DNA from 3 places in the Peribacillus sp. NPDC058002 genome. Region 3 is predicted to be linked to each of the others. Evidence: a T-box and tRNA genes for the amino acid it is inferred to sense, from the RefSeq annotation. Region 3 holds a T-box; the other regions hold tRNA genes.

Region 1 (10,402 bases), on a different contig from region 3:
TTATTATCCTTATCCATGTATTCTTTTATTTTTTTCTTCCCACCCAGACCCGAAGTTCCTTTGTGCAAGTTTAGTAATTCGTGTAAAAGGACAACAATCACAGGAGCCGGGAATCATTCAGAATCTCTAAAGGCTGCATACAAGTCAGTTGGATTTCATTCTATTGTATCCCCGTTCTTCGTATGGCTGTATTTTTTCAAGCCACTCTTCTTCAAGTTTTTTCAATTCCCGTTTAGCATCAAAAAAACCTGTTTCTTTCGGTTTCATTACCTGCAGTACCTCAAAAGAAAAAGCCTCTTTCCCATATTCGTTCCACTCACCTTGCAGCACTTTATTCGTGTTTGTTCCGACTTCCAATTCAAATTGTTTCCCCTTCAACGTCTTTAAATTCCTGGTGCTTCCGATAAAGACTTTATTATTTACCTTATTTCTTATTTGGTATACACCTGCTTCTACTTTCGTTTCTTTATATAATTGCTTCAATTCTTTTTTACGATCCATATTTCATGCCTCCAGTCATCATTTCTTCAGCCAATATTGGCTTCCATCAGGCTTTCTATCCAAGAATCCATATTCTATTAAATATCTTCTCAATAGAACATGATCAGGATAAACGGCACCCAATATTTGATTGATTTCTTTTTCTTCGTATTTCCGCTCTTTTTCAAAACGGTTCATAATAATTTCTTGGAGAATGATCAGCCTTTGTTTTTCCTTTGGCGGGAAAGACTTTAATGCATCCTGACTGCCTTTAGGGAAGTATTTTTTCAGTACAGTCACCTTTTCATCCTCGGTAACGTTATAACGATCATCGACCATCCTTGCTTTTTGATGAAGCGGGATAAATGCCGGCGCATGTTCATCTTTATCTTTCAAAAGTTCCATCAGGGCTAAAAACAACTTAGCCTGACGCTCTTTCTCCTTCAACACAAAGCGATGGTTCCGAATGGTGGAAGGACTCCCAATCCCCATTTCCTCCTGAACCTCAGCATCATTCTTCCCTTGGTAAAAAAGGCGAAGAAGGCGATTTTGATGGTCCGTGAGACCTGTAAGTTTTTTATCGAGATCAATCAAGTAATCGAAAACGGAGCGGTGTGCATGTTCAATATGAATTCCCATATACCTCTTCGCTTCATAAAGAACTCCATCTTCCGGGTATACGATCCCCTTTTCAATTGCATTTCCGCACAGCAAACAAATATATTTATTCTCACCTTCTATATACCCTTGTTTAAGCTCATCCTGAGTCGCGCTCCAAAATATTTCAGCGTCCTTCATAAAACAAACACTTCCCTATAAAGTTTATAATATAATAAACATAATATTAATTTGTTTGCTTTTTGTCAATGTTTTTCCTGATTTTTTTATAATTCCAGCAACCGTGAAATCATAAAAAAATACATTGATTGGAAATAGAAAAAAGGCACCCGATCATGGATGCCTTTTTCTATGGAGCATAGTATTTGTCCTTCGTCAGAGCTCATTAAGTATTAGCTAGGCACAAACTTAAGTATTCCTTCCAGATAAACACCTTGTTCTTTACGTGTGCATTCCCTCAACTTGATTCTTCCTTCTTTTTCTAACTCCTTGGCTAATTGGACCACTTCAGTTCCATCTTCGGTTATTTCGACTGAGAAAAAATTGCCCCGAGTGGAAGTTTGAATGAACTTGAATAATCTATCTTTATTCATTTAAACATCTCCTTATTTATAACAAATTCGACATAAAAGGATCATCCACCTGCGATAAATATGAAATAAAAAACTTCTTATCGTTATACGAACATTATAAAAGGATGCGAATCGAAATTACCCTCGTTATTTTATACAGCCAAAAAAGTAAAAAAAGCCAAAACCTTGGAAGGTTTTGGCTTTTTTAGTTAGTGTCCCAGGAGAGATTCGAACTCCCGACCGACGCCTTAGAAGGGCGTTGCTCTATCCAGCTGAGCTACTGAGACGTTTATGATATGAGTTGCGGTAAAACTTATGTAATACCTTAACTGTTCCCTTAGGACACTTCTTATTATATTAGGATATCAAAAGAAAGTCAACGGTTTTTCAAAAAAAGTTTTTTCTTTTTTTATGAACCAGGAAGCGGGGAAAAACGCTTCCTGTTCATTATACATGAAGTCATTCCATTTGATAAGCATTTCTTAGTCCCTCAACGATTTTTCCTTCAAGGTCATAAAAGATGATTTCAAGTTGGTCATTTCCGATATCCAAAATGGCATAGGTTTTCTCTTTTCGTCCTCGCGGCTGCCTAATGCTTCCCGGGTTGATGAAGAGCTTGCCGTCAATCAATTCTGAGCCTGCAGCATGGGAATGGCCAAAGCAAATAATATCCGCCCCTGTCTCTTCACTTTTATATGAAAGGTTCATCAAGGTCATTTTTATATTATAGAGGTGTCCATGCGTAAGGAAGAAACGTTTGCCTGCGATACTCTCCACAATATCATTCGGATATGTTGAATCATAGTCACAATTCCCACGAACGGCTAAGAATTCCGACATGTGAGGGTCATTTCTATCCAACTCTGAATCACCGCAATGGATCATGGCAGCAACCTCTTGTTTATGACGGTCGGCAATCATGCTGATTTCATGAGTTAAGCCATGACTGTCACTCATTATTAGCACTTTCATCGTCATATTCCTTCTTCCCTTTTTAGAAATAGATCAAGTTTTTCATCTAGAGCCCTCAATGCGTTGGCACGGTGGCTGATTTTGTTTTTTTCCCCTTTTGTCAATTCGGCGTTTGTTTTGCCCTGTTCCTCAACAAAAAAGATTGGATCATAACCGAATCCATTTGTTCCAGAAGGATGTTCTGTAATCAAGCCTTCCATCGTTCCTGATACCGTAATCGTTTCCTGGTTGGGTGACGCAAGTGCCAATGCGCAATAAAATCTCGCCGTTCTATCCTCTTTTGGTACGCCTTTCAGCTCCCGGAGGACTTTTTCCGTGTTTGCTACATCACTCTTGGACTCTCCAGCATAGCGCGCAGAATATACGCCAGGACGGCCCTCCAATGCATCTACAATCAATCCGGAGTCATCAGCAATGACAAAGTGGCCCAGCTGATGGGCAATGGCCTCTGCCTTCAGGATCGCGTTTTCTTCAAAAGTCGTGCCAGTTTCCTCAACATCCGGAGCACCCGGTACATCGAGAAGTGTTTTGACTTCATATCCTTTTGCAGAGAATAAGCTTTCGAACTCATTGGCTTTCCCTTTATTTTTCGTTGCAATGATTACTGTCTTCATTTTTCATTTCACCCTTTTTTATTTTATCGGCATGAAGCTTTTGGCGGCTAAGAAAGAATCCGCTGTAACTCGTTATATGTAAAAGCCACTTCTTCTCCAGTGCCAAACGGAAGAATTCAGCGCTCCCTTTCACGATAAAAAAGGCCGCTGCATCATCCAGATAACTTAAGTCTAACACAACTCCCTCATCTGCAATAAGCCGAAACTTGTAATCTAACGTTTGTAATTTTCACTATTATGGATATTAACTTTTATGTTATTTATTGAAGTCTTATCAAAGGAATTAATAATTTTATTATCCCACTTATTCACATGGTATCTGTATGCCTTTTCACTGATGTTAAAAAGGTCTGTATTGATTCCCCCCTGTCTCCAATGTCTTCAAAATATCTTCCTTAACTTTTATTTCTACCTTTTTTCGATTTTTTCCATATCATTGTTATCTATACTGCTCTAACTTCTAAATCATATAAAGGTTTCTTTTCCTGTTCCAACACGATGATTTTTGCAGTGGGGTCCATGATTTTTTAACACTTAAAGGTGTAGACCATTTTTTAGAAAAGCGTTTATATCTTCTTTATCTAGTTTTTTATAAATATAAAAAATAAATAGGGTCCAAACGATACAGGGAACAACACTCATTATGCCAAGCATCGCGTTGAGATGCGGTCAAGATATTGGGAAGGAGCAGTACATGTACCGTGAATCCTGTATTCATAATGATTAAAACATACATGTGTACAGCCTGAATTACCTTTAGATCCAGAATATCCCCCCATTTATCGCATTATTAAAAGTAATTTCCCCTTTTAAAAATTTATTTATGTAAAAACTTTCTCACGATACGGGAAATTGCCTGACAGGGGTATTAGTTCTCATCTAAAGCAATAATTAAGTTTTATACGACAGGGGCTCTAAAAGGGTGGTAATTCAATTCTGGAGGCAAAAAAATAAGAGACAGCTTCAGGCTGCCTCATTGCGCTATTTCTAATATTATTCCGTTCTTTAAAAACTGCCAGTGTTGACTTTCTCTGGACGTACCACCGGTTCGGATAATTTCTTTCCTTCTTCATTAAGAACATCAGCGCTGCCCTGCACTTGTACTTCAACGCTTTCAATTCCTTTCTGTTCCGTTAAAGAAAGAACCAAGGCATCAAGGACTTCTTGTGATACCTTTTTCTCTTTAAAGCTTCCAAGGATATTTTCATTAAAGTTGAGGCTGACCTTACCTTCTGCCACTTTAGGCTCGTCAAGTAAAGCTACATCACTCATGAACCCTGTTTGCAGGCTGGAACCCGAAGGACTCTTCGTTAATTCCTTAATGACGGCTGTTACATTATCAGACACCGTTTCACTGATCCTGCGCGTCACCGGAACATAATAAGTGTACTCCTCGTCACCGCCTACATAATAAACGGTCAGTGCTTTTGTATTGGAAATGTCGACTACGTCACTCGTATCGATATTGATTCCTGACGACCTTGAGATATTTTCATCTATCGGTGTGCCATTGACCGGCATTTCGGAAATATCTTCCCCATTGATTCTCATTTGGATTTTATCGACCGAGTCGAATTGTGTCAGGGTCCATGTAATGGCTTGAAGGATTTTAAGTTCATCCTCTTTCTGATAGTTTTTGAACTCCGGCGAAAAGTCCGCCACAGCCACTCCGTCTTTAATGTTCACGCTTATTTGGGTATCGGCAGGAATGACGGCCCTGAACCCATTTGGAAGTTTATCCGTGACTGGCCCGTTACTGACAAGGTAATCAAGGGCCTGTTTAGCTACAGCCTCCGATTTAGGAAGTTCCAATGTCTGTGGAACCACATACCCGCTTTTATCAATTAAATATAACTCCGTCTTCACCGTTTTCGATTCAACAGCGCCTTCTTCTCCATCAGCCGCTGGCTTTTCCTCACCATTCGTTTCTTTTTCTTTCAATGAAGATTCATCCTCGACTAATGTAACATCCTTTGGTGGATCAATTTCCTTTTTCTCTTCACCGCCAAATAATCCGCAGCCCGAGAGCCAAAAAGAAGATGCCAGAATGGTCACAACCATTGTTACTTTTGATTTATTGGACATAAAATCACTCCTAGGACAGTTTGTACTCCTATTTATACGAGCCCTGGGGGAAAATAGACCAATTATTTTTCTCTCTGAAATGGAGCTGGGCAACTTGCCCGTACTGCTGCATTTTTGTCAGCTTCATTGGGATTTCAGGAAATCCTGATTGGAACACCCGAATCCCCTTTCCCTTTTTATCCCTTAAATTAAAGCCCATCTAGGCTTCATCTTCTCTAGCGATATATCCATCCTGGCTTGCAGCTATTTACATAACAATATATTTTTGCCCCTTCCGAAAAAAAAGACTTCCAAATGGAAGTCTTATAAGTGATCAATTTTAATTGTTTCGATGTCATTGACATGAATACCGAGCCAGCTCGACGCGATGGAACCAAACATATCTCTTGAACCAGTCGTGTAAAAGCGATGAACTGGACGGAGCTTGCTTTTATTGATTAATTTATAGTAATCCAAAATGACACTTGCCTCACGGGCCGTCTCTTCACCAGAGGAAATGACTTGCACTTCGTCCCCCATATAGGAAGAGATTACAGGCCCCAGCAGTGGATAATGGGTACAGCCAAGGATCAATGTGTCTATCTTCGTTTTCTTTAACGGGTTCAAGGTTTGTGCCACGACCCTATTGACGATACCCCCTTGAAACTCCCCGCTTTCCACGATCGGGACAAATTTCGGGCATGCTAAACTATCTACTTTCACATCGAAATTGATGGAAGCAAGCGCGTCGTCATAAGCTTTGCTTTTTACCGTGCCTTCCGTACCAATTACGCCAATATTCAAGGACTCAGAAACTTTCAATGCCGCCCTTGCCCCTGGATGAATGACACCCAACACAGGAATCGGAAGTATTGCCCTGATCTCGTCCAATACAGCTGCAGTCGCCGTATTGCAAGCGATGATCAGCATTTTTATATCCTTCTTCATCAAGAACCTCGTCATCTGCCATGTGAAGGTCTGGACATCTTTTTTAGTCCTCGGCCCATAAGGGCATCTTGCTGTATCACCTAAGTAAATTATATTTTCATTTGGAAGCTGACGCATGACTTCTTTAGCTACTGTCAAGCCGCCTACCCCTGAATCAATGATGCCTATCGGTTGTTTCAAAAAACTCGCCTCATTTTTCTTTCATTTCTAGATGTAGTTTTGCTAGAATCCCTTTGAGGGACCTGATGTCAGATTCGTTAAAATTGACTAACACGCCACTCAAGTACTGCTGCCGTTTATTAATTACTTCTTCGATAATCCGTTCACCTTCTTCAAGAAGGTGAATTCGAACCACACGCCGGTCCTTTTCATCCCTGACACGCTGAACAAGCTGATGTTTCTCCATGCGGTCAATCAGATCCGTCGTTGTGCTGAAGGCGAGAAACATCTTCGTGGACAATTCGCCAATCGTCATATCGCCTGATTCAAAAAGCCATTGCAAAGCCACGAATTGAGGAATGGTAATTTTATAATCATGGAGAATTTCTCTTCCCCTTTGTTTAAGCCACGTCGATACATAGCGCAATTCCCTCTCGATATCGGCTACATATGCCGCCTGCTTCTCTTCATCCATATACACAGCTCCCCACTTCATGAAACTTATCATACTACCATTTTGGATGAAAGTGAAATGATTTTCAAGATTGATTGCCTGGAAGCATTATGAAACCCCATACATAAAAATAAGCAGCATCCAAAGAAGTCAAAACAACCAGGTTGCTTTGCCCTTCCTTATATGCTGCCAATAAACGGGAGAGAAATTATTTTTAAGGCTTACGTATTAAGAGTTAACACATTAAAGCTTAAGTTCTCCCATACGAAGGAGTTCTATGACTGCCTGCGAACGTCCTTTAACTCCAAGCTTCTGCATCGCATTCGAAATATGGTTTCGAACTGTTTTTTCGCTAATAAACAATTCACCTGCGATTTCTTTTGTTGTTTTGTCTTGTACTAGTAACTCAAATACTTCTTTTTCTCTTTTGGTGAGTAGTGGCTTATGAGTGAATTCGTTCTCCTTCAAGTAATGTTACCCTCCTTGCCTTCACCAGCATAAAACCCGGAGTGGGTGTCTATTTAGTCAAGATATAGTATGTCGGCTGGGGCAATGGAGTGACTCTTTTACTTGTCTAAATGGAAATATTTTTAGGATTGTTCAGCTCTGTATGCCACATCGATCGTTTCATCTCTTCCGTCCAAGGTACGGGCTTTCCGGTGTCCTTTGAGACTTGCACAATCGTCCCCCTGCCCGTTAAACAAATTGAGCCATCTTGTTTGGCCCCCATATAATGTAAGTCCACTGAAGAATTTCCGATATGGTCAGCTTTCACATGGATTGTCAACTGATCATTGAAAAACACCTGCTTCAGGTAATCACACTGTAAATTTGCAACAACCGGCATCTCACCGCATTCAGCCGAGGCCCAATCCTTCATGAACCCCATACTGTTGAAATACTCAATCCGAGCTTCCTCAAAATAAGTAAAAGGAATCGTGTTATTCAAGTGCCCAAACATATCAGTTTCCGAAAAGCGGACCTTAATCTCATGTTTAAAAGAAAAATCATTGATCCACTCCGTTATATTATCGATATATGATATTCTGCCCAACTTGTGCACACCCTTTCTGAATTGAATGACTATTCACTCATTTTATAAGAAAACAACGATAATGAAAAGGATTTTCTATTGAAGCAGGTTAATTTTATCAAGCTCACTTCATTAATCAAATCCTTCACCGTTGGCTTGGGCCGCAATTACACTTTAATTCCAGTTATCGATCGTTTATATTTTGCAATCGATTCCCAACCAAGTCAACGTGCGTAAAACAATAAAAAAAGAACCCATATCATAAGATACAGGTTCTTTCATGTTACTTATTAAACTTCATCACTGCCGAAGAAGTTACGGAATTGTTGGATCGTAGTATCACGGTTCAACGCGGCAATTGAAGTCGTCAATGGAATGCCTTTCGGACAAGACTGCACACAGTTTTGCGAGTTACCGCAGTTTGCAAGCCCTCCATCACCCATGATCGTATTTAAACGTTCAGCTTTGTTCATTGCACCTGTTGGATGTGCATTGAATAAACGAACTTGGGATAATGGTTGTGGCCCAATGAAGTCTGAATTGCTGTTTACGTTCGGACAAGCTTCCAAACAAACACCGCAAGTCATACATTTAGATAATTCGTAAGCCCATTGGCGTTTCTTTTCTGGCATACGAGGTCCTGGTCCAAGATTGTAAGTTCCATCGATAGGAATCCATGCTTTTACCTTTTTCAATGAGTCGAACATACGGCTGCGATCGACTTGCAGGTCACGAACAACAGGGAATGTACGCATTGGAGCTAGACGAACTGGCTGCTCCAATTGATCGATAAGAGCTGTACATGATTGTCTTGGTTTACCATTGATAACCATTGAACAAGCACCACATACCTCTTCAAGACAGTTCATGTCCCATGCGATTGCTGTAGTGTGCTTGCCTTGTACAGTTACTGGATTACGACGAATTTCCATTAGAGCGGAAATTACGTTCATATTCGGGCGGTACGCTAATTCGAATTCCTCATCATAAGGAGCTGAATCCGGTGTATCTTGACGAGTGATTATAAAACGGACTGTTTTAGTCTCAGATTTAGTTTCAACCATTTTTTTGCTCCCCCTCTTTAGTGTTTCGTTGTGTAGTCACGTTTACGCGGTGCGATAAGTGATACATCAATATCTTCGTAATGGAATTCAGGTGCTTGATTTAAGCCTTTGAATGTCGCCATTGTAGTTTTCATGAATTTATAATCATTACGTTCTGGGAAATCAGGTTTGTAATGAGCTCCGCGGCTTTCGTCACGGTTTAAAGCACCAATTGTGATTACACGAGCTAATTGCATCATGTTTTGAAGCTGTCTAGTGAAGGCAGCTCCTTGGTTGCTCCATTTTGCCGTGTCGTTGATGTTAATTTTCTTGTAACGTTCCATCAGCTCAAGAATCTTGTTATCCGTTTCTTTCAGCTTGTCATTGTAACGAACTACAGTAACATGCTGTGTCATCCACTCACCAAGTTCTTTGTGTAGAATATACGCGTTTTCATTACCATCAAGAGACATGACTTCATTCCATTTCTCCTGTTCTTGTTTTTCGTACCCTTCATACAATGAAGAAGGAATGGATTCTGAAGTTTTATCAAGGCCTTCAATATATTTAACGGCATTCGGTCCAGCGACTGAACCACCGTAGATTGCAGAAAGAAGTGAGTTCGCACCAAGACGGTTACCGCCATGTTGTGAGTAATCACACTCACCTGCAGCGAATAAACCTTTGATGTTAGTCATTTGGTCATAATCCACCCAAAGTCCGCCCATAGAATAGTGAACGGCAGGGAAAATTTTCATTGGAACTTTACGAGGATCTTCACCCATGAATTTCTCGTAAATTTCAATGATTCCGCCAAGTTTGATATCAAGTTCTTTAGGGTCTTTATGAGAAAGATCCAGGTAAACCATGTTTTCTCCGTTAATACCAAGCTTCATGTTCATACATACGTCGAAGATTTCACGTGTAGCGATATCACGAGGTACAAGGTTACCATAAGCAGGATATTTTTCTTCAAGGAAATACCAAGGTTTTCCGTCTTTATATGTCCAGATACGTCCACCTTCACCACGAGCGGATTCACTCATTAGACGAAGCTTATCATCTCCAGGGATTGCTGTCGGGTGAATTTGAATGAACTCACCATTTGCATAATTTACACCTTGTTGATAAACGATGGATGCTGCTGATCCTGTATTGATCATTGAGTTAGTTGATTTACCGAAAATGATTCCAGGGCCGCCGCTCGCCATGATGACTGCGTCGCCAGGGAATGATTTGATTTCCATTGAAGTCAGGTTTTGAGCTACGATACCGCGTGCTGTTTGCTCATCATCGATAACAGCTCCAAGGAATTCCCAGCCTTCATATTTCGTTACAAGGCCTTCAACTTCATAACGGCGAACCTGCTCGTCCAATGCGTAAAGTAATTGCTGACCAGTTGTTGCACCAGCGAATGCTGTACGGCTATGTTGAGTACCACCGAA
Region 2 (10,402 bases), on a different contig from region 3:
TCCCAACTGAAACCGCGCGAATTGAGGGAGAAAATCGCTTCGGAATTTTCTGCCGATAAAAGTGTCGGCTTTACAGTCAATGTCATGTCGTTCGGGTTCAAGCATGGCCTGCCCATAGATGCCGACCTAGTGTTTGATGTGCGTTTCCTGCCCAATCCATATTATATTGACCATATGAGACCAAGGACTGGCTTGGAACAGGAAGTGTCGAGTTACGTTTTAAAATGGAGCGAGACGCAAAAGTTCTTGGAAAAAGTGACCGATCTGCTTGCATTCATGCTTCCATATTATAAACGTGAAGGGAAGGCACAGCTTGTTGTTGCGATTGGTTGTACAGGCGGTCAGCACCGTTCGGTAGCGTTGACGGAGTATATTTCAAACCACTTCAAAAAAGATTACAGGGTTCAAGTATCACATCGCGATATCGAGAAAAGTAAGGGGAAAGCAGATGTTAAATAATAAGAAACAACCTAAGGTTGTGATCATTGGAGGGGGAACCGGCCTGCCCGTTTTGCTGAGAGGGTTAAAGAAGCATCCAGTGGATATTACGGCAATCGTTACGGTAGCTGATGATGGTGGCAGTTCAGGCCGCCTTCGCGAGGATATGGATATCCCCGCTCCGGGTGATATTCGTAACGTGCTGGCTGCATTATCGGATGTAGAGCCCCTTGTTGAACAAATGTTTCAACATCGCTTTCAGAGTAAAAATGAGTTGTCCGGGCATTCGCTGGGGAATTTGATACTGGCGGCAATGGCTTCGTTGACAGGCGATTTCGTCCATGCGATCCAGGAAATGAGCAAATTCCTTAATGTCCGAGGTAAAGTGCTTCCGGCTGCCAACCAAAGTGTGGTTCTCCATGCGGAGATGGATGACGGAACGATTGTTACAGGAGAATCCAAGATCCCCTTCTCAGGAAAGAAAATAAAAAAAGTTTTTCTGTCTCCTCATCATATAAAGCCGCTCAGTGAAACTCTCCAGGAAATCAAGCAGGCAGATCTTATTGTCATAGGTCCAGGAAGTCTATATACTAGCATTCTGCCTAACTTACTTGTCCCTGGCCTAGGAGAAGAGGTTGCCCGTTCCAAGGCTAAAAAGGTGTACATTTGCAATTTGATGACACAAGCCGGCGAGACGCTGGATTATAGTGCGAGCGATCATATAAAAGCGATATATGACCATATGGGGAATGCATATATTGACAGGATACTTGTTAACAATGAAGAAATACCAACCGAGATTCAGCAACGCTATCAGGCTGAATATGCCAAACCGGTCATGTATGATGTGGAAAGTTTAAAACGGATGGGTCTTGAAATCATACAAGAACGCATTTTCAGCTATGAGGGGAATGTAATACGCCATGACACGAAAAAAGTGGCGGATTTGCTTTATAACATGCTTATAAATGAAACTAAAAGCCCCATAATACCGTAGATATAAGCGGGGCCGGTTTTTTGATTGATAAAAATAGATTACCTGCGTTCGATTGGGGGTGAAATGGATGTCTTTTGCTTCAGAAACGAAAAAAGAGCTTACTACATTAGAGGGAAAGGATTGCTGCGGTAAGGCGGAATTGTGTGCGCTTATCCGGATGAACGGATCCCTTTCATTTTCTAATCGGAAGCTTGTTGTGGATATTCAAACTGAAAATGCTGCGATTGCCAGAAGGATTTATACGCTGCTGAAAAAAAGTTATGAGGTCCAGGTCGAGCTGTTGGTCCGTAAAAAGATGAAGCTTAAAAAGAATAATGTATATATTGTAAGGATGTCATCCGGAGGGCAACGGGTTTTAACCGATTTGGAAATTTTAGGCGATGGCTTTGAAATTCTCCATGATATATCCGATACAATTGTTGGGAAGAAATGCTGTAAGCGTTCTTATCTGAGAGGTGCATTTCTTGCGGGGGGTTCGGTAAATAATCCGGAAACGTCTTCCTATCACCTCGAGATTTTCTCACTTTATAAAGAGCACAATGATGCCTTATGTGAGCTAATGAATAAGTTTGGCTTGAAGGCCAAGACACTTGAACGCAAGAAAGGGTACATCATTTATTTGAAAGAAGCCGAAAAAATTGCCGAGTTTTTAAGCATAGTTGGCGCCCATTCAGCTTTATTAAGGTTCGAGGATGTACGGATTGTCCGTGATATGCGTAATTCAGTGAATCGGCTTGTGAATTGTGAAACAGCCAATTTGAACAAAACGATCGGGGCCTCATTGCGCCAGGTCGAAAATATCCATTATATCGAGGATACGGTAGGGCTAAGCATATTACCGGATAAGCTTCGGGAAATTGCGGAGCTTAGGGTAGCGTTTCAGGATATAACCTTAAAGGAACTTGGGGAAATGGTATCCGGGGGAACCATCAGTAAGTCCGGGATTAATCACCGATTACGAAAGATTGATGAAATAGCTGACAGACTCCGTGGGGGAGAGGCTATTGCTGCGAAAAAATAAAGCTAACAGGGGAGATCAAGATGGTGGAAAAACAAGTTGAGGTAAAATTGAAGACGGGTTTGCAAGCGCGGCCGGCGGCTCTTTTTGTACAAGAAGCTAACCGCTTTCATTCAGATGTTTTTCTTGAAAAAGAAGGAAAGAAAGTGAATGCAAAAAGTATAATGGGGTTAATGAGCCTTGCCATCAGTTCTGGCGTGTCCGTGAAGTTGATCGTCGAAGGACGCGATGAAAAAGAAGCGTTAGAGGCATTGGAAGAGTTCGTTCAGCAAGAGGGTTAAAAGAAAAGGATGCCTAAAAGTGCATCCTTTTCTTTTATCATGTAAAAAGGCTCCGGAAGTCGCTTGAGGCGATCTCCGGAGCCTTTTGTTGCATAATCATTTAGAGTCTTTTTTGTCATCAAGGATGCTGCGCGTGATGACTTTGTCAATCAAGCCATATTCAAGTGCTCTTTCGGAAGTCATGAAGTTATCACGCTCCGTATCTCTTTGAAGGACTTCAATAGGTTGACCAGTACGTTCTGCCAGGATTTGGTTCAGTTTATCTTTCAAGTGAAGGATACGGCGGGCCGCAATTTCAATTTCCGTAGCTTGACCTTGAGCTCCTCCAAGCGGTTGGTGAATCATGACTTCACTGTTTGGCAACGCATAACGTTTGCCTTTTTCGCCAGCAGCCAATAGGAAAGCGCCCATGGAAGCGGCCATACCGATGCATACTGTGGATACATTTGGTTTGATATATTGCATAGTATCGTAAATGGCCATACCGGAAGTGATGCTCCCGCCAGGGCTGTTGATGTATAGAGTGATATCTTTTTCAGGATTTTCTGCTTCTAAAAATAGTAATTGAGCAACAATAGAGTTGGAAACATTATCGTCAATTGCACTTCCTAGCATAATGATCCGGTCTTTTAATAAACGGGAGTAAATATCGTAGGCGCGCTCCCCACGACTTGTTTGTTCGATAACTGTAGGAATTAAATTCATGTTCATTTCCTCCTTCGATTAAGAGAATCATTTAAATTCTTTATGTATGTATGATACACTTTTTGGTCAATTTAGGTCAAACAAAACAAACCCTATAATGAATAATTTGTTCGACAATTTTCTGGCTAAGGCTCCTTCCCGATGGATTACTTTATCTATTATGCCGCACAGGGATGAATTTCCATATTACCCATAATACCCAAAAGCCGAAGTTTTAAACCTGATAACCCTTGCAAAGAAGGGGATTCTATCATATAATGAAGTCTGTTAAAAAAATATTTTCTATTACGCCCTCGTAGTGCAACGGATAGAACGCAAGCCTCCGAAGCTTGAAATGCAGGTTCGATTCCTGCCGAGGGCATTACCAATCTTCTGCTTAATAAAGTGGGGGATTTTTTATTGGGCATTTTTAAGTGTCCCCTAAGATTTTTGGCGAATTCACTCGTTTTCCGTAATATTCCATCGAATCCTGTAATGTCATTCCCGTCTTGAAAATATTCGCCCACACTATTGAAAAATGGTGATTTTTCAATAAAAGTAGTTGTTAAATTTGCATTTCTAACATATAGTATTTAAAACAAATAAACTATTCAGAAAAAAATCGTAAGCGTTTTCATGGGTTTTTGTGTAGAATTTTCTCCTGATAATGTAAAATGGAGTAGGGGAGGGATGAATCGATGAGTATGAATATGAAAGCAGGACTTTTTCAACAGCAAACATTAAAGATGGCAATGACCCAGGAGCTTATGCAAGCTATTACATTGCTGCAATACTCCTCGCAGGAGCTATCGGCTTTTTTAGAAAATAAAATGGTGGAGAATCCATTACTGTCAATAGATCAGCCAACAGCTTCTTTATTTCAGCCAACTTTTGACCGGAAAAAGGGTAAACGGACTCTTAAAAATACGTATGATGCCAATTATTGGATTGAACAGATCAGTGAAGATACTTTATCGCTTGAACAGCATATCATGTCCCAGGTGAATCACCAGCAGTTTTCAGGTGAGCAGCAGAAGGCAATGCTGCTATTAATTCATAACCTTGATGAAAACGGTTACTTAAGGACACAGCTGGATGATATATGCGTCCCAGGCATATCTCCGGCCGCTTTGGAAGAGAGTCTCTCGTTCTTACAGGAACTCGAGCCGCATGGCATTGGGGCGAGAAACCTTCAAGAATGCCTTTTGCTTCAGGTGAAAGCAGAAGGGGAGAACCTGCTGGCGGAATCGATCATAGAAAATCATTTCCTCGATTTTGCTGAAAAGCGCTGGAAAGACCTAAGTAAGAAAATCGGTGTTACAATGAAGGAGATTCAAGAAGTCTTTGATTATGTCCAGACGTTGAACCCGCGTCCGGCTTCACTCTTTTTTCAGGAAAAGCCTTCTTATATAGTGCCGGATGTTGTCGTGGAAGTTCGGGATGGCATGCTGCTTGTCGGGAATTATGATGGTAACACACCCAATCTTAATGTGGATAAAGGGTATTTAAACCGAATGAAGAGCCATAAGGATCAGGGAGTCCAACGGTTTATCCAGGATAAGTGGCAGGAATACCAATGGATCTCCAGAGGAATCCAACAAAGAAAGGAAACTATATTGAAGGTCATTCAGTGCATCGTCGAAAAACAGCCGGCGTGCTTTCATCATGGCCTGAACTATTTGAAGCCGATGACGATGAAAGAAATAGCTGACGAACTTGGTATACATGAGTCCACAGTAAGCCGGGCGGTTAAAGGGAAATACGTTCAGACACCATTTGGCACGATAGAGATGCGGATATTTTTCACCACTTCTTTACAATCAGTCGGCCTTGATGAGGATATGTCGGGCATGCAAGCAAAAAAGAGCCTGCAGGCAGCCATCAATGGGGAAAATAAACAAAAGCCGCTTTCGGATCAAGATCTGGCAGAACGGTTGAAAGAAGAGCATGGAATTATCCTGGCACGCCGAACCGTTGCCAAATACCGGGAACAATTAGGGATCCCTTCTTCATCTAAACGAAAAAGATATGATTGAAAAGGATGAGTGGTTTGGAATCAAATGCGTTTGTCTTATATAGTAGGGATAAATGCCCGTTATGTGATAAAGCCAAGCAGGTACTTAATGAAGTGAAGGCGGAGTCGGGCATAGGCTATAAGGAAATAGATATCCATACCGATGATGATTTGCTAGAGAAATTCGGGCTGATGATTCCTGTCGTAAAATGGAAAGATGATATCGTTCAATTTGGAAATGTTGATAAATCAGCTCTAAATAGGCTTTGGGAAAAATAATTTTTCAAATCATTTGAAGAAACATTCCGTTCCTGCTAGAATAAAATATGTAGCAGGAATATTTTTTTGTTTTAAGTGGGACAAAAAATGACTACGCGGGACAATAAGTGTCCAACTTAACTTTTTAGGAGTTTTAAATATGCGTACATTACTCGAGGTACAAAGAAAATTATTACCAGATTTCCTTCTGGTTATGCAAAAAAGATATGATATCCTGCGTTATATCAAAATGATGCAGCCGGTTGGAAGGCGCAGTCTGTCCGTGAGCCTTAATTTGACAGAACGGACGCTTAGAGGCGAGGTTGATTTTCTGAAAAGTCAGAACCTAGTTAACATATTCAGCTCTGGCATGACGCTGACTGATGAAGGGATTGAAATCCTGGATAAGTTAGAAGGAATAATGCGTGAAGTAATGGGTATAGACATAATGGAACGGCAATTGCAGGATTTGTTACAAGTGGATGAGGTCATTATCGTCTCAGGAAATTGTGATGAGACCCCATGGGTGAAAAAAGAATTGGGTAAAGCTTGTGCAAACCGTATGAAACGGGAATGGAACTCAAAGAATATCATTGCGGTCACTGGCGGATCGACAATGGCCGAAGTGGCCAATTCGTTGTCGCCTGATGATGCGTCGAAGAAATTGATATTTGTCCCTGCCCGCGGGGGAATCGGTGAAGCAGTGCAGAATCAGGCCAATACGATTGTCGAAAAAATGGCACAGAAGGCACAGGCTTCATACAGAGTGTTATATGTACCCGATCAATTAAGCGGTGAGGTTTATGCTTCGTTTCAGAAGGAACCTGCAATTAAAGAAGTGATTTCGCAAATTAAATCTGCCGATATGATCATTCATGGAATCGGTGATGCCATGGCGATGGCAGAGAGAAGAAATTCTTCGCCAGAAATGTTAAAGAAGCTGTTAGATGGAAATGCTGTAGGAGAGGCATTCGGTTATTACTACGATGAAAACGGCAAAGTTGTTCATAAAGTTTTGACAGTCGGCATTCAGTTAGATGATCTTAGCCCTGAAAAGCGAGTGATAACTGTGGCAGGTGGTAAAACTAAAGCAAAGGCTATCCGCTCCTACATGAAAGGCGCACCTTCATCAACCGTTTTGATCACGGATGAAGCGGCGGCACAAGAGTTAATTCAGGGGAATTACACCCCTTAATATATTTGCGAACTTAAAAGGAGGAATTTTTCATGGCAGTAAAAGTTGGTATTAATGGTTTTGGACGTATTGGACGTAATGTATTTCGTGCAGCATTGAGTAATCCTGGGGTAGAAATTGTTGCTATTAACGACTTAACGGATGCTAATATGTTAGCGCACCTTCTTCAATACGATACAATTCATGGATCTCTTAATGAAAAAGTAACAGTTGATGGGGATTACCTTGTGGTTGATGGTCACAAAGTAAAAGTATTGGCTGAACGTGATCCTGCACAATTAGCATGGGGTGAACTAGGAGTAGAAGTAGTTGTAGAATCTACGGGACGTTTCACAAAACGGGCAGATGCAGCTAAGCATTTAGAAGCGGGCGCGAAAAAAGTAATCATCTCTGCTCCTGCATCTGATGAAGATATCACGATTGTCATGGGTGTAAATGAAGACAAATATGATGCAGCAAACCACCATGTAATCTCTAATGCTTCTTGTACAACGAACTGCTTGGCTCCATTTGCTAAAGTGCTTCATGAACAATTCGGAATCAAACGCGGTATGATGACTACAGTTCACTCATATACAAATGATCAGCAAATCCTTGATTTGCCTCATAAAGATTACCGCCGTGCACGTGCAGCTGCCGAGAATATCATTCCTACAACAACTGGGGCAGCAAAAGCTGTTGCACTTGTCCTTCCTGAACTTAAAGGGAAGTTGAATGGTATGGCAATGCGCGTACCTACTCCAAACGTGTCTGTTGTCGACCTTGTTGCAGAGCTTGAAAAAGACACAACAGTTGAAGAAGTTAATGCAGCATTCAAAAAGGCTTCTGAAGGCGAATTAAAAGGAATCCTTGAGTACAGCGAACTTCCGCTAGTATCAACTGACTATAACGGTAACCCATCATCATCTACAATTGATGCCCTTTCCACAATGGTAATGGAAGGAAACATGGTTAAAGTATTATCTTGGTATGATAATGAAACAGGATATTCTAGCCGTGTTGTTGATTTGATCGACTATTTGGCTAAAAAAGGATTGTAATTAGAATAATAAAAAAACCTCACCAAGGTGAGGTTTTTTTTATCACACCTCTAAAAAAACTTGGCAGAAGATGATATTATTAGTAAGTCATTAATCAGTCAAGCGTTTACATTTCTTGTTTTTGGATAATTTCCTGGAAACCGACTATAATGAAAAAGAGAAAAGGGGAGTTGGGAAATTTACCCTCTCCCTTTTTGACTAAAAGAATCAAAAATATGATAACAATATCTAAGGAGGTTCTTGGATTATGAATAAAAAGTCGATTAAAGATATTGAATTAAAGGGGAAACGCGTCTTTTGCCGTGTTGATTTCAATGTGCCGATGCAGGACGGGGAGATTTCGGACGATACTAGAATCAAAGCAGCACTGCCGACGATTTCCTATCTGACGGAACAGGGGGCTAAAGTCATCCTAGCCAGCCATCTTGGCCGTCCTAAAGGACAAGTCGTTGAAGAATTGCGTCTGGCACCTGTTGCAAAAAGACTAAGCGAACTTAGTGGCAAAGACGTGCAAAAGGCAGAAGAAGCATATGGAGAGAACGTGCAATCAATCATCGCTAACATGCAAAATGGCGAGATCCTGTTGTTGGAAAACGTTCGTTTCTATCCAGGAGAAGAGAAGAACGATCAAGAATTGGCGAAGTCATTTGCTGCACTGGCTGATGTTTATGTTAACGATGCATTCGGAGCTGCGCATCGTGCACATGCTTCAACTGAAGGGATAGCGCACCATCTTCCAGCTGTTGCCGGATTGCTGATGGAAAAAGAGCTTTCTGTACTAGGAAAAGCCCTATCGAACCCGGAACGTCCTTTTACAGCTATAATTGGCGGAGCAAAAGTAAAGGATAAGATAGGCGTTATCGAAAACCTTTTGGAAAAAGTCGATCACTTGATCATTGGTGGTGGTCTGGGTTATACATTCATTAAAGCGCAAGGCCATGAAATTGGTAATTCTTTATTGGAAGAAGACAAAATAGAATTGGCCAAATCTTTCATCGAAAGTGCAAAAGAAAAAGGCGTAAAACTTCACTTGCCTATCGATGCAGTCGTAACGGCTGAATTTTCACCTGATGCAGAGGCAGAGAATGTCGATATCGATGCTATTCCAAATGATAAAATGGCTCTTGATATCGGTCCAAAAACAAGTGATTTATTTGCGGATGTGATCAAAAGTTCTAAGCTTGTCATTTGGAATGGACCAATGGGTGTATTCGAGTTCGATAAATTTGCGAATGGAACGAGAACGGTTGCTGAAGCATTGGCGGAAGCGAAAGATACGTACAGCATTGTAGGCGGAGGGGATTCAGCCGCAGCTGCAGAAAAGTTTGGCTTGGCAGAAAAGATGTCCCATATTTCAACTGGCGGCGGTGCATCTCTTGAGTTCATGGAAGGCAAAGAGTTGCCTGGCGTTGTGGCCTTGAACGATAAATAAGATCAATCCGTTACATATTTCAACTTTAGAAGGGATGAGGAACCAAATGCGTAAACCGATTATTGCAGGAAACTGGAAAATGAATAAAACACTATCTGAAGCGACTGCCTTTTTAGAAGAAGTGAGCAATTTGATTCCGAAGCAAGATGTAATCGATACGGTTGTATGTGCTCCAGCTTTATTTTTGGATCAGCTGGTTCAAGCAGCAAAAGGAACCGATGTGAAAATTGGGGCGCAGAACATGCACTTTGAAGAAAGCGGTGCTTTCACAGGAGAAATCAGCCCAATCGCATTGGCTGATCTTGGTGTATCCTACGTCATACTTGGTCATTCCGAGCGCCGGGAAATGTTCAACGAAACGGATGAAGCCGTTAATAAAAAAGCTCATGCCGCTTTTGCCCACAAGTTGACACCGATCGTATGCTGCGGTGAAACACTTGAGCAAAGGGAAGCTGGCGAAACGAATGATTTCGTAGGCAGCCAGATTGAAAAAGGCTTGGCAGGATTATCCGACGATCAATTGAAACAAGCTGTTATTGCTTATGAGCCGATTTGGGCGATTGGAACAGGAAAATCGTCATCTGCTCAAGATGCAAATGAAGTTTGTGCACATATCCGTTCAGTTGTTGCCGACAAATTTTCAAATGAAGCAGCTGCAGCCATCCGCATTCAGTACGGTGGGAGTGTAAAACCTGAGAATATTAAAGAGTACATGGCACAACCTGATATAGACGGTGCATTGGTTGGCGGTGCAAGTTTGAAATCCGATTCATTTTTACAATTGCTGGAGGCTGGTCACTATGAGTAAGTCGCCTGTGGCACTTATTATCTTAGACGGTTTTGGCTGCCGTAACGAAGAAAAGGGAAATGCTGTTTATCATGCGAAAAAACCGAACTTTGACCGTTATTGGGAACAGTATCCGCATTCCCATTTAACGGCAAGCGGGGAAGCGGTCGGCTTGCCTGCCGGTCAAATGGGGAACTCGGAAGTGGGGCATTTGAATATCGGGGCAGGACGGATCGTTTATCAAAGTCTGACCCGTGT
Region 3 (10,402 bases):
ACTGCCATTGCCTTAGGAAATGGTTCACTATTCAATCATTCATACACTCCAAATGCGACATTCGATAATAATTTTGAAGATTTAACGATAGACTTTTATGCACATAAAGATATAAAGGCTGGTGAGGAAATCACGATCAATTACAATGGTGAACCTGATGATAAATCCCCGCTATGGTTCGATGTCATCGAGTAGGCGTTTTTTGCTTCCATTTTATTTTGAAAGAATCCATTTCGAAAGGTCGAAATGGATTCTTTTTTGCAGGGATATTTGAACTTACATTTTATTCGGCGCTGAAATTCCCAATAAACTTAGCGCATCCTTTAATACAACCGCCACGGAAAAAGCGAATGAGAGCTTCATTTGTTTGCATTCATCTTCAACTAAGATTTTGGTATGTGCATAATACTTATTGAATGCACGCGATAAATGCAAGCTGAATTTCGCGATTTGTGATGGGTCGGTTTGTTCAAATGATTTTTGGACAATGATCGGGTATTGCTCCAACAGCTGGATGACCGGCCACGCATATTCTCCTAAAGCTTCAAAAGTGAGGGACTGCTCTTTAAATTCACCTTTTTCAAGCAATGAGGAAATTCGCGCATATGTGTACTGTACATATGGACCCGTCTCTCCCTCAAAATTCATCATTTGCTCTAATGAAAAATCAATATCATTCATGCGGTTATTTTTTAGATCATTAAAGATGACCGCTCCGACACCAACCTGTCTTGCAACCAGTTCCTTCTGTTCAAGCGCTTGATTTTTTTCTTCAATATTGCGCTTCGCAGTTTCGATTGCCTCTGCCAATACATCCGCAAGCAGCACGACTTTCCCTTTACGTGTCGACATTTTCTTGCCGTCTTTCAGCATCATGCCAAATGCTACGTGCTGCAAATCTTTTGACCATCCATACCCCATTTTTTCAATGACATTAAAAAGTTGCTTAAAGTGCAGGGATTGTTCGTTTCCGACAACATAAAATGTTTTCTTCGCCCCGTACTGTTTTTTACGATACATGGCTGCAGCCAAATCACGCGTCGCATAAAGTGTCGCCCCATCGGTTTTTGTAATCAAACAAGGCGGCATATCTTCCAATTGCACGACATAGGCACCTTCGGATAGGGTAAGCAAGCCCTTTTCTTTTAGCTCCCCGACAACAGCATCCATTTTGTCATTGTAAAACGCTTCGCCGGCATAGGAATCAAAACAGATGCCCAATAAATCATAAATCGTCTCGAATTCTTTTAAAGACGCATCCCTGAACCATTTCCACAGAGCCAGTGCTTCCTCGTCCCCATCTTCAAGCGACTTGAAGCTTGCGCGCGCTTGTTCATTCAACGATTCGTCCGTTTCAGCTCTTTCATGGAACTTCACATAGATTTTCAATAATTCCTGAATCGGCGAAGCCTCGATTGCCTCTTTGTCGCCCCACAGCTTATACGCGACGATCAACTTGCCGAATTGCGTGCCCCAATCTCCTAAATGATTGATTCGGACGGCATCGTAGCCATTTTTTTCGGCAATGTTAGCCAGTGCATTCCCTATGACCGTTGAGCGTAAGTGCCCCATGGAAAAAGGCTTGGCGATATTCGGGGATGAGTAATCAATCACGACATTTTCCTGTACAGGCTGCACCGAACCATACTGATCCTTTTCCCTTAATATCGTTTGCAGCACGTTTTCCGTCACCAGCTGCTGATTGACGAAGATATTCAGATAACCACCCACAACGTTCACTTCTTGGAGCAACTCACTGTTTAATTGTTGGGCTATTTCAGACGCAATCACTTGAGGTGATTTTTTGAATTTTTTTGCAAGAGTAAAGCACGGAAAGGCGACATCACCTAACTCCATCAATTTAGGCTTTTCCATTAATTTCTCTATTTCACTTGCTTGCATTTCATTGTTCAAAGCAGTTGAAATCAATTCTGCAATTGGCTTATTCATCGACATTTTCCCTCCTAAACAAAAAAGCCCCCGCCTCTAAATAAGAGACGAGAGCATGAATTCCCGTGGTACCACTCTAGTTGCCACAATTGTGACCACTTTCCATTGTTAACGAGGTGACTCCCCGATGTTCCCTACTAAACGTTTCAAGAAATTTCTCCAAAGTGCGCTTCATTCATCCGTCCTGCATTAGGCTCCCACCATCCCTAACTCGCTTTCCATTTCGTCATGAACTACTCTCTTCATCACAGAATTTTCAATATTATAATTTAATCTATCGTACACAATTAAAAAAAACGTGTCAACAGGATTTAAGAAACAAATCCTAACCAGCCGGTAACTTCATTTTATCCTTGATGGTCGAAAAACATTTCCTTACTGTCCCTATTGTGCCGCTTTGCTTATTAGTCGCTTCCATCTGGGATTGACCATCGGCTAACAGCCCTAACACTCCCATTTCCCGGTCATTATTGCTGGGGGACCCGTCTATAAGTTCTGTGGAGTATATTCGCTTGCCGTCCATTATGCCGCGAATCGAGCAGGCTAACTCTTCACCGGGGCTATCCTTCAATAAATAACCACTTACATTAGCTTTCAATGCGAGTTGAAAATAACCAGTCCTTCGAAATGTCGTTAAAATGACGACTTTGCATTCAAATGACTTTAATGCTTCTGCTGCCTCAAGTCCGCTCATTACAGGCATCTCCATATCCATGATACACACATCAGGCTGTAATTGGTGTACAAGGGCCATCGCTTCTTCTCCATTACTGGCTTGCCCGACAATTTCTATATCTTCTTCAAGATTGAGTAGAGAACTTATTGCCTCTAACAGCATTTGCTGATTCTCTGCAATGACAATTCGAATCATTTTAAGTTCTCTCCTTTATCGAGTTCCTTATATGCAGCAAAGACTCCCCCAAATCCAAGGATTATTAAGGGAGTCTGGAATGATACATGAACGTTACAGTTCAGATTTCACTTGAACGGGAACACTTTTTTTCGTTAAATATTTAATGTCCTTGAAGCTAACAAAATTCTTGGATTCCTCATCCCATAAACGGAAACGGAGTGAGCGCAAGCTTGTCGCAAGAGTAATCGTTGGAACGTTCTCTAAAGGCTCTGTATTATTGTGCGCCATTTCCAATTTATAGTTAGGTACCCTTGGACTTAAATGGTGAACATGATGGTAACCGATATTACCTGTAAGGAACTGCATCAGTTTTGGAAGCTTATAGAAAGAACTTCCTTCCACTGCCGCCAATACATATTCCCACTCCTCATTCTCTTCGAAGTAAGAGTCCTCGAATGTATGCTGGACGTAAAACAGCCAAATGCCCACTGAACCAGAAATCATGAAGATGGAACCTTGTACCAGAAGGAACGACTGCCAACCTACTGCCAGGCAAAGCAATGCCACTAAAGCGACGATTATTACATTCGTCAAATACGTATTCATCTTTTCCTTCTTTCTAGCACCTTTACGGTTAAATCTGTTTTTAAGAAGGAAAACATAAATGGGCCCCAAACCAAACATAACCAATGGATTGCGATAAAAACGATACGCAAAACGAAGTTTAAGCGGTGCAGCCAAATACTCATCCACCGTAAGGGTCCAAATATCCCCCGTCCCTCGCTTATCCAAATTGCCGCTTGTTGCGTGATGCACAGAATGCTCATGTCCCCATTGATCAAACGGGAATAAAGTCAAAACACCCATGATCGTACCGACTGTTCTATTCGCACGGCGGTTTTTGAAAAATGAATGATGCGTGCAATCATGAAAAATGATGAATATCCTTGTCAAGAAACCAGCAGCAAACACAGCTGGAATTAAAGCTAACCAATAAGAAACGGAAAGGCTTATATATGCTAGGTACCATAAAATAATGAATGGCCCCAAGGTATTGACGATCTGCCATATACTTTGCTTTGTCGTTGATTGTTCAAAAGGAGCAATTTGTTTTCTCAAGTTTTTCGTATTTTGCAAGGTCATTATTCAATTGCACTTCCTTTTATTTGTCGTTATTTCATATTATAAAGAAAGCAGCATGAATTTATTAGTACCAGGTGTCATGACTAGAAGATGACAAATGTCATGTACAAGTCATTTTCAGCTGCAAGCGTAAAAAAAGGCCAACCAGTAAAAACTGATTAACCTGTTCATATGTATAGGATTTCGTTATCATGAAAAACGGGACTATCAATATCAGGCCACCAGTCCAGCAGTAAGCAAAATAATTCGTCCTACCATAGAGTGGAACAACAATACAGAATCGGAATTAGATTCCCTATTTTCTCCTATATAAGGCCTTTCCACAATGTACCTCTATTTTAAAGCGATTCTCCATAGTAAACTAGTAAAGTTAAATTTTACAAAGGGGAATAAAATCATTGTGAAAAAATTCTTTGGATGTTTTATTATATTAAGCCTTCTTTGTATATGTCTCTATCCACCCAGTGGTCATTCATCAAGCAAAACCCTTTACATAGGTTCTGTTAAAGTGGACAATACAAAAGTTTTTAGTTCTCCTAAGTTAGGTTCCACTCAATTAAAGCCCTTAAAAAAGGGCGAGGTGTTTCCCGTCATTTCCACTTCCGTCGGAGATTCCGCGGGGCCTATTATCCATAAAGTAAAGGCTGGAAACACATTATGGAAAGTAGCAAATCAATATGGTGTTTCACTAAGTGAGCTACAAAAAGAAAATAAATTAACTTCACCCGAAATAAATATTGGCCAAAACCTGAAGATCCCCCAGAAATATAAGATCCATAAGGTTGTATCAGGAGATACATTGTGGAAGATTTCCACTAAATATAAGGTAACCACAAGTGATTTGACAAAATTAAACAAATTACATACGGTTACCCTTAAAGTTGGCCAAAAATTGAAGATTCCTGATTATTACTACCAGGTTCAATTGCTTGATGGTAAAAAGGGATGGGTAAAGACATCCCAGCTTCAAAAAAAGGCGCAAAAACCTATCGTCATGGGCTGGACGCATAATGGATCGAAAGAAAACTACACCCAACAAATGAAACAACCTAATTTAAATGTAGTATCTCCCCGTTCCTATACGCTGAAGGATTCCGGTAATTTCGTTTCCGTTTCTGCGGATGCAAAATTCGTCCAAAACGCCCATAAACAAGGAAAACAAGTTTGGCAGCTTATCGGTAATCAATTTGACCCTGTTTTAACTGATTCTGTACTAGGCAATACAAAAAATCGCCAGAAATTAGTTTCAGCTTTACGTGATTCACTTGTTAAAACTAAAAGTGATGGAATAAATGTAGATTTTGAAAACATCGATCCAAAAAGCAAGAAGGACTTTGTACTTTTCATAGGCGAACTAAAAAAAGCCTTAAAACCGCATGGAATTAAAGTGTCCGTGGATGTCACCCGAGAAAATGAAGACCCTTTTTGGTCAAAAAGTCTGGATAGGAAAGCACTTGGCAAAATAGCGGACTACATCATCATAATGGGTTATGACGAGCATTGGGGAGGGAGCCCGGTAGCCGGGTCCGTTTCCTCGTTACCTTGGATCAAAGAAGGAACGAAGCTTTTAATGAAAGAAGTACCTGCCCATAAGATCATATTGGCTGTACCATTTTATACGAGGGAATGGGTAACCGATTTATCGACCAAAAAAGTGAAAAGTCATGACCGTACCATGACTGAAGTCAACAAAATCATTTCATCTCACAAACTTAAAAAGGTATGGGATAAAAAGGCGCAGCAAAATTACGTGGAGTATACTTCCAAAGGGGAAAAGCATCAAATATGGATAGAAGATAAAAAATCGGTGAAGCTCCGTATTGACCTGGTCAAACAAAATCATCTAGGCGGTGTATCTGCTTGGTACCTTGGCTCAGAAACCACTGACATTTGGGATGTCTATCATTTTAATCAATAGATTGATAGAAAAACCATAAAGAAAAAAGGCCTCACATTGTGTGCGGCCTTTTTTGCATGACATCCTTTTCATTCGGTCTTGTCGTCTTAAGTGAATAGAGCACACCAATAAATATCAATGTAATGCCCAAGATTTGAATCCTGTCCGGTTGAAATCCTGAAAGAAGAATATCCAAAAGGATGGCTACTGCCGGATCGACAAAAATCATGAAAGATACTACATTTGTAGGCAAATGGCGGATACTATTAAAAAACAGCAGATACACGACGCCTGTATGGATGATGCCGGTAAGTACCGTATAAAACCATTCGGAAGATTTTAGCGTTGTGTAGACTGAAAAATCGACAAAAGGAATCAGTAATAGAAATCCAATGAACATTTGCAGAAAGGTGGTCGCGTATACACTGGTCTTTGAAATGCTCTTTCCTAAAAGCATGGTTGCCGCATAGAAAAATGCAGCAATGATCCCATAAATGATCCCTTCCCATTCAGGGGTCGATGATCGAAATCCATCTGTTCCCATAATGAATAATGTGCCAATGAAGCAAAGTGAAATGGCCAGGATGGAAAATAAACTCATTTTCTCCCTAAAGATGAAGCTCCCGAAAATGAGTACAATGATCGGCGCTAAATGATAAAGCGAAATGGCAATTGTCACCGATATCAGTTCGAAAGATTTAAAGAGGAATATCCAGTTCAACAAGTTGGCCACCGCGCAGAAAATGATGAGCATTACCTCTCTGGAATTCCATATTTCGTTCTTGAAATGTCCTGTCATCATCCAAGCTGCACATAAGAAAATGGCAGCACAAATGCAGCGAACAAAAACCAATTCCAATGCAGGAAGTCCTGATAGTCCTGAAAAGAAACCGACAGAACCAAAGATCGTCATGGCTAGAGACAGTTGAAGAAGTGCTATTTTATTCATATGATTTCCCCTCAAGAATTTCCCATTTTTTACATTCATACTAACATTTCTCGGGCATGCCGTCACGTGTGATGATATTCGCCCACATGTGATCTGGAATCATTAATGTACACCTGCTATCGCGCGGCAAGGTCGTCATGATCTCGTCTTCCCTTCCTTCTTTTATTTTGGCGACCCAGTCCGGTTCCATCAGTAATTCTCTTCCTAATGCGAAAAGCGGTATATTTTTCTCAAGCACAGCATTTGCTTCCTCTGGAGTATGAATCGACCCAAGTGATATGAAACTGGTCCTGCCAGCGATGACATCGCGGAGAATTTCGGTCCTTGTCAATCCTCTGTTCAATCCGCTTCTAGGCATGGACCAGACATTTTTAACAGAAAGATGTAAATAGGAAAGCCCCTGAGTTGCCAATTTATCTACCAGTGCAGCTGTATCATCCATTTTCAATCCGTCCTCTTCCGGTTCTTCGGGGGAGAAGCGATACCCAATAACGAATTCCTTGTCTGCGTATTGATCACGGATCCGCTTCACTTCCGAGATGACGGCAAGTGGAAAATGCATTCTATTTTCCAAGCTGCCTCCCCAATGATCTCTCCGCCTGTTAGAGTGGGGTGAGAAAAACTGCTGAAGGAGATATCCATTCGCTCCATGGATTTCCACGCCGTCGAATCCTGAACGAATGGCATGGAGGGTGGCTCTTCCAAAGTCTTGAAGAGCGGATAGAATCTCAGTGTGGCTCATTGACCTTGGAATATACTCCCCGCCCATTTCTTTATAAACGCTCGCAATGATTCCGCTCGGACTAACCATTTTTTCTCCGCCTGTACAGCTTGGCAGGCTCTCGCTTCCGCCATGATGAAGCTGGAGAATGGCTTTTGCACCTTTTGATTTGATTGTTTTTGAAAGCTGTGTGAGTCCAGCGATACTTTGTTCATCATACACTTTCATTTGCCTGGGAAAGCTTGTCGCAACTGGGGAAATGGCGGCAGCGGCAGTAATGAACATCGCAGGCCCATCTGCCCTTCTTTTATAGTAAGCCAATTCCTGGTCAGAAACCAAGCCATCCTCTTGACCAGAATAAGTGGTCATCGGCGCAACTACAATCCTGTTTTTAAGAACCGTTCCATTAGAAAGCATGTACGGTGAAAAAATTTGCACGTATTTCCGTTTCATCATTTTTCATCACCCATTCGTATTTTATATTTGTGATTTTATTGTATTCTCGGCCACATCATAAGTAAAATGAATGTTTTTCATTACTTGGATTATAGATTCTCATGTATAATTTATTACAAGAAAGGTGTGGGGCATATGAATTTTTTTCAGCTGGAAGTGTTTTTACATGTTGTTGAACACGGAAGTTTTACGAAAGCGGGAGACCGGATCGGACTGACTCAATCAGGAGTAAGCCATAACATTACAGCGCTTGAAGCGGAGCTTGGTGTGACTTTATTAAAGCGTGACCGAAAAGGTGTAACTCTCACGACTGCGGGAGAGCAGGTAATTCCACATATGCGGGCAATCGCTGCCAACCTTGCACATATCGAACAAAAAATTGCAGCTGTGAATGGAATGGATATCGGGAAAATAACTATTGGCAGTTTTCCAAGCTTCACTGCCAGATTCATACCGCAGCTATTCTCTGCCTTTAAAGAAAAATACCCTAATATCGAATTGCTGATCCATGAAGGTGGATATGAGGAAATCTTAAAATGGATCGAAGAAGGAGCAGTGGACATTGGCTTTGCAGCAAAACCGGTGAAGAACGCGGAATTCATCCATCTGCTAACAGATCCTTTATCAGCTGTCGTATACGAAGGCCATCCACTTTCAGGGAAAACCGTAATTAACCTTGAGAACTTCGTTGATGAACCATTCATCATGCTGCGTTCTGGCTGTGAAACACTCATAGAAGATAGATTCCTGGAAGCCAAGATAAAACCAAACATTTCATACGACATTAAAGACAATCAAACCGTGCTCTCAATGGTAGCAGGAAAATTAGGCATCACGATTATGCCCGACCTGGCTTTACCGGAAAAACCCGAACGCATCAAAAGACTGCCCTTGAATCCGGAACTTTCCCGGGAGATAGGCTTGGTCATGAAATCATCTAAACACCTTTCACCCGTCGCAAAGGAATTTACAAAAGTCGTTCAAGACCATTTCATCGAGTAATGAGCTGACATGATGAAGAAAAAACAAGAACCCCCTTTTCATTAAAAAGGGGGTTCTTCATGCCAGTGATCATCCAAAGAATAGATCTAGCAGATTACTGCCTGCAGATGATTGCCTATTATAAAACTCCGAATATCCGCACTGCTTGCAATACACAACCGTAAATTGATTATTCTGGACATCGAACATTTTTGACAAGCCTGTTCCTGTCATGGCTACATCCTTCTTGGCAGCATCATTGCTTCCGCATTTCATACAACCCTTTTCGCTCATGATTCTTCATCTCCCAATTTATTAAAATGATGAATGCCGCTAAATACCGGAGCTTCCCAGCACCGTTCATAATTAAATATACGGATAAAATGGAAAAAAGTTTCAGCCAACAACGGAAAATAAATCCAAGACTGTTGATATTATCCCCTTAAGGTAGGCACCATTATCAGGAGGCGAATTTATTTTGGCTAAAAATGAATTCGATAAACTGGCGAAGGGAATGACGCTAAACACATGAATCTCCGAGAATGATATAGTAAAATTAAGGCAAGAATAAAAAAAAAGGCAAGGTGCTCTAACACCCTGCCCAAAACATCATAGAATTCCCTTCAAGGGGGAAAGCTTACTCAGGTGTTACAAGAGAAAAATAACCACCCACTAGCTTGCTGCATGGGGTGGTTATTTTTTGTTTATGCACAAAGATAAAGCTTCATATACGCTCATGTAATCCCCCCTTTCTGTAAGGGGCAATACAAGAAGCTTCCACCCATGAAGCAGACTATTACATTTATACTATTATCATAGGGAAGATTCCTAAAGGAATCCACATTGATATTTTATAACCCCTGACATTAACTACTAATCCCTCTTAATTGATTGAACATCATCAGCATGGCTTTTATAGTAAGTGATAGATGAGGTTTTTTATGAACATAATGTTTATCGCATCGCTTTCTTAAACGGCCGAAACTCTTAATCGAGGACACTCGAGAAAAAACATTACATGACCTCTGCATCGTCCAATCGTATTTCTGCAACCCTTCCACCTGGAACACACCAAAATTCTAAAGTAATATTCCGTTCATGGTCAATGTAGCCGATAATATCTGCTCCCTGTTCATAACTTTTATAATAATGATCTCCATACTTCGAAAGAACGTCCGCTTTCTTACTCCCTAACTTTATACCTTTGCTTGTTTGCAGGGAGTTGTCAAATGAATCGTCGTCCGTACTTGAAATGATTAACCGCATAATTTTCCCTTTATCCTCGTCTGTATTGCTAGAGGCCGTTTTTAACCCGCCTTTCCAATAATAATAATCATATGCATTATTATTATCTTGATCGATGGGTTCTCCATATTCCCTAATAAATTCTTGACTCGATATGTTATCCAAAACCTTGAATCCCCCGATGGATTCATCGGCCAAATCCGTTGA

Evidence for each region. A T-box is a leader RNA that pairs with one kind of tRNA and senses whether it is charged. The one in region 3 lies ahead of argS (arginine--tRNA ligase), so its partner is inferred to be a tRNA-Arg.
Region 1: it has a tRNA-Arg gene. The T-box ahead of argS (arginine--tRNA ligase) is inferred to sense a tRNA for this amino acid. The anticodon was not compared.
Region 2: it has a tRNA-Arg gene. The T-box ahead of argS (arginine--tRNA ligase) is inferred to sense a tRNA for this amino acid. The anticodon was not compared.

What each region holds. Positions count from the first base shown of each region.
Region 1 covers NZ_JBHVQU010000013.1:36,999-47,400, forward strand. The annotation lists gene ACFVSH_RS04815 (GIY-YIG nuclease family protein) at 145-501, opposite strand; gene ACFVSH_RS04820 (DUF2087 domain-containing protein) at 520-1,278, opposite strand; gene ACFVSH_RS04825 (hypothetical protein) at 1,491-1,691, opposite strand; tRNA gene ACFVSH_RS04830 (tRNA-Arg) at 1,884-1,957, opposite strand; gene ACFVSH_RS04835 (metallophosphoesterase) at 2,130-2,642, opposite strand; gene ACFVSH_RS04840 (XTP/dITP diphosphatase) at 2,645-3,256, opposite strand; gene ACFVSH_RS04845 (hypothetical protein) at 3,225-3,434, opposite strand; gene ACFVSH_RS04850 (GerMN domain-containing protein) at 4,262-5,341, opposite strand; gene racE (glutamate racemase) at 5,645-6,448, opposite strand; gene ACFVSH_RS04860 (MarR family winged helix-turn-helix transcriptional regulator) at 6,459-6,902, opposite strand; gene ACFVSH_RS04865 (helix-turn-helix domain-containing protein) at 7,125-7,349, opposite strand; gene ACFVSH_RS04870 (acyl-CoA thioesterase) at 7,456-7,935, opposite strand; gene sdhB (succinate dehydrogenase iron-sulfur subunit) at 8,205-8,978, opposite strand; gene sdhA (succinate dehydrogenase flavoprotein subunit) at 8,996-10,402, opposite strand, start outside.
Region 2 covers NZ_JBHVQU010000001.1:57,617-68,018, reverse strand. The annotation lists gene rapZ (RNase adapter RapZ) at 1-459, shown strand, start outside; gene ACFVSH_RS00315 (gluconeogenesis factor YvcK family protein) at 449-1,435, shown strand; gene whiA (DNA-binding protein WhiA) at 1,503-2,456, shown strand; gene ACFVSH_RS00305 (HPr family phosphocarrier protein) at 2,477-2,734, shown strand; gene clpP (ATP-dependent Clp endopeptidase proteolytic subunit ClpP) at 2,831-3,439, opposite strand; tRNA gene ACFVSH_RS00295 (tRNA-Arg) at 3,729-3,800, shown strand; gene rpoN (RNA polymerase factor sigma-54) at 4,117-5,454, shown strand; gene ACFVSH_RS00285 (glutaredoxin family protein) at 5,460-5,711, shown strand; gene ACFVSH_RS00280 (sugar-binding transcriptional regulator) at 5,851-6,885, shown strand; gene gap (type I glyceraldehyde-3-phosphate dehydrogenase) at 6,918-7,925, shown strand; gene ACFVSH_RS00270 (phosphoglycerate kinase) at 8,173-9,357, shown strand; gene tpiA (triose-phosphate isomerase) at 9,404-10,165, shown strand; gene gpmI (2,3-bisphosphoglycerate-independent phosphoglycerate mutase) at 10,158-10,402, shown strand, end outside.
Region 3 covers NZ_JBHVQU010000071.1:9,001-19,402, reverse strand. The annotation lists gene ACFVSH_RS14015 (SET domain-containing protein) at 1-195, shown strand, start outside; gene argS (arginine--tRNA ligase) at 277-1,956, opposite strand; T-box leader at 1,991-2,208, opposite strand; gene ACFVSH_RS14005 (response regulator) at 2,276-2,821, opposite strand; gene desA (Delta(5) desaturase DesA) at 2,915-3,946, opposite strand; gene ACFVSH_RS13995 (LysM peptidoglycan-binding domain-containing protein) at 4,455-5,864, shown strand; gene ACFVSH_RS13990 (DMT family transporter) at 5,896-6,792, opposite strand; gene ACFVSH_RS13985 (NADH-dependent flavin oxidoreductase) at 6,833-7,969, opposite strand; gene ACFVSH_RS13980 (LysR family transcriptional regulator) at 8,105-8,971, shown strand; gene ACFVSH_RS13975 (zinc ribbon domain-containing protein) at 9,041-9,244, opposite strand; gene ACFVSH_RS13970 (hypothetical protein) at 9,965-10,402, opposite strand, start outside.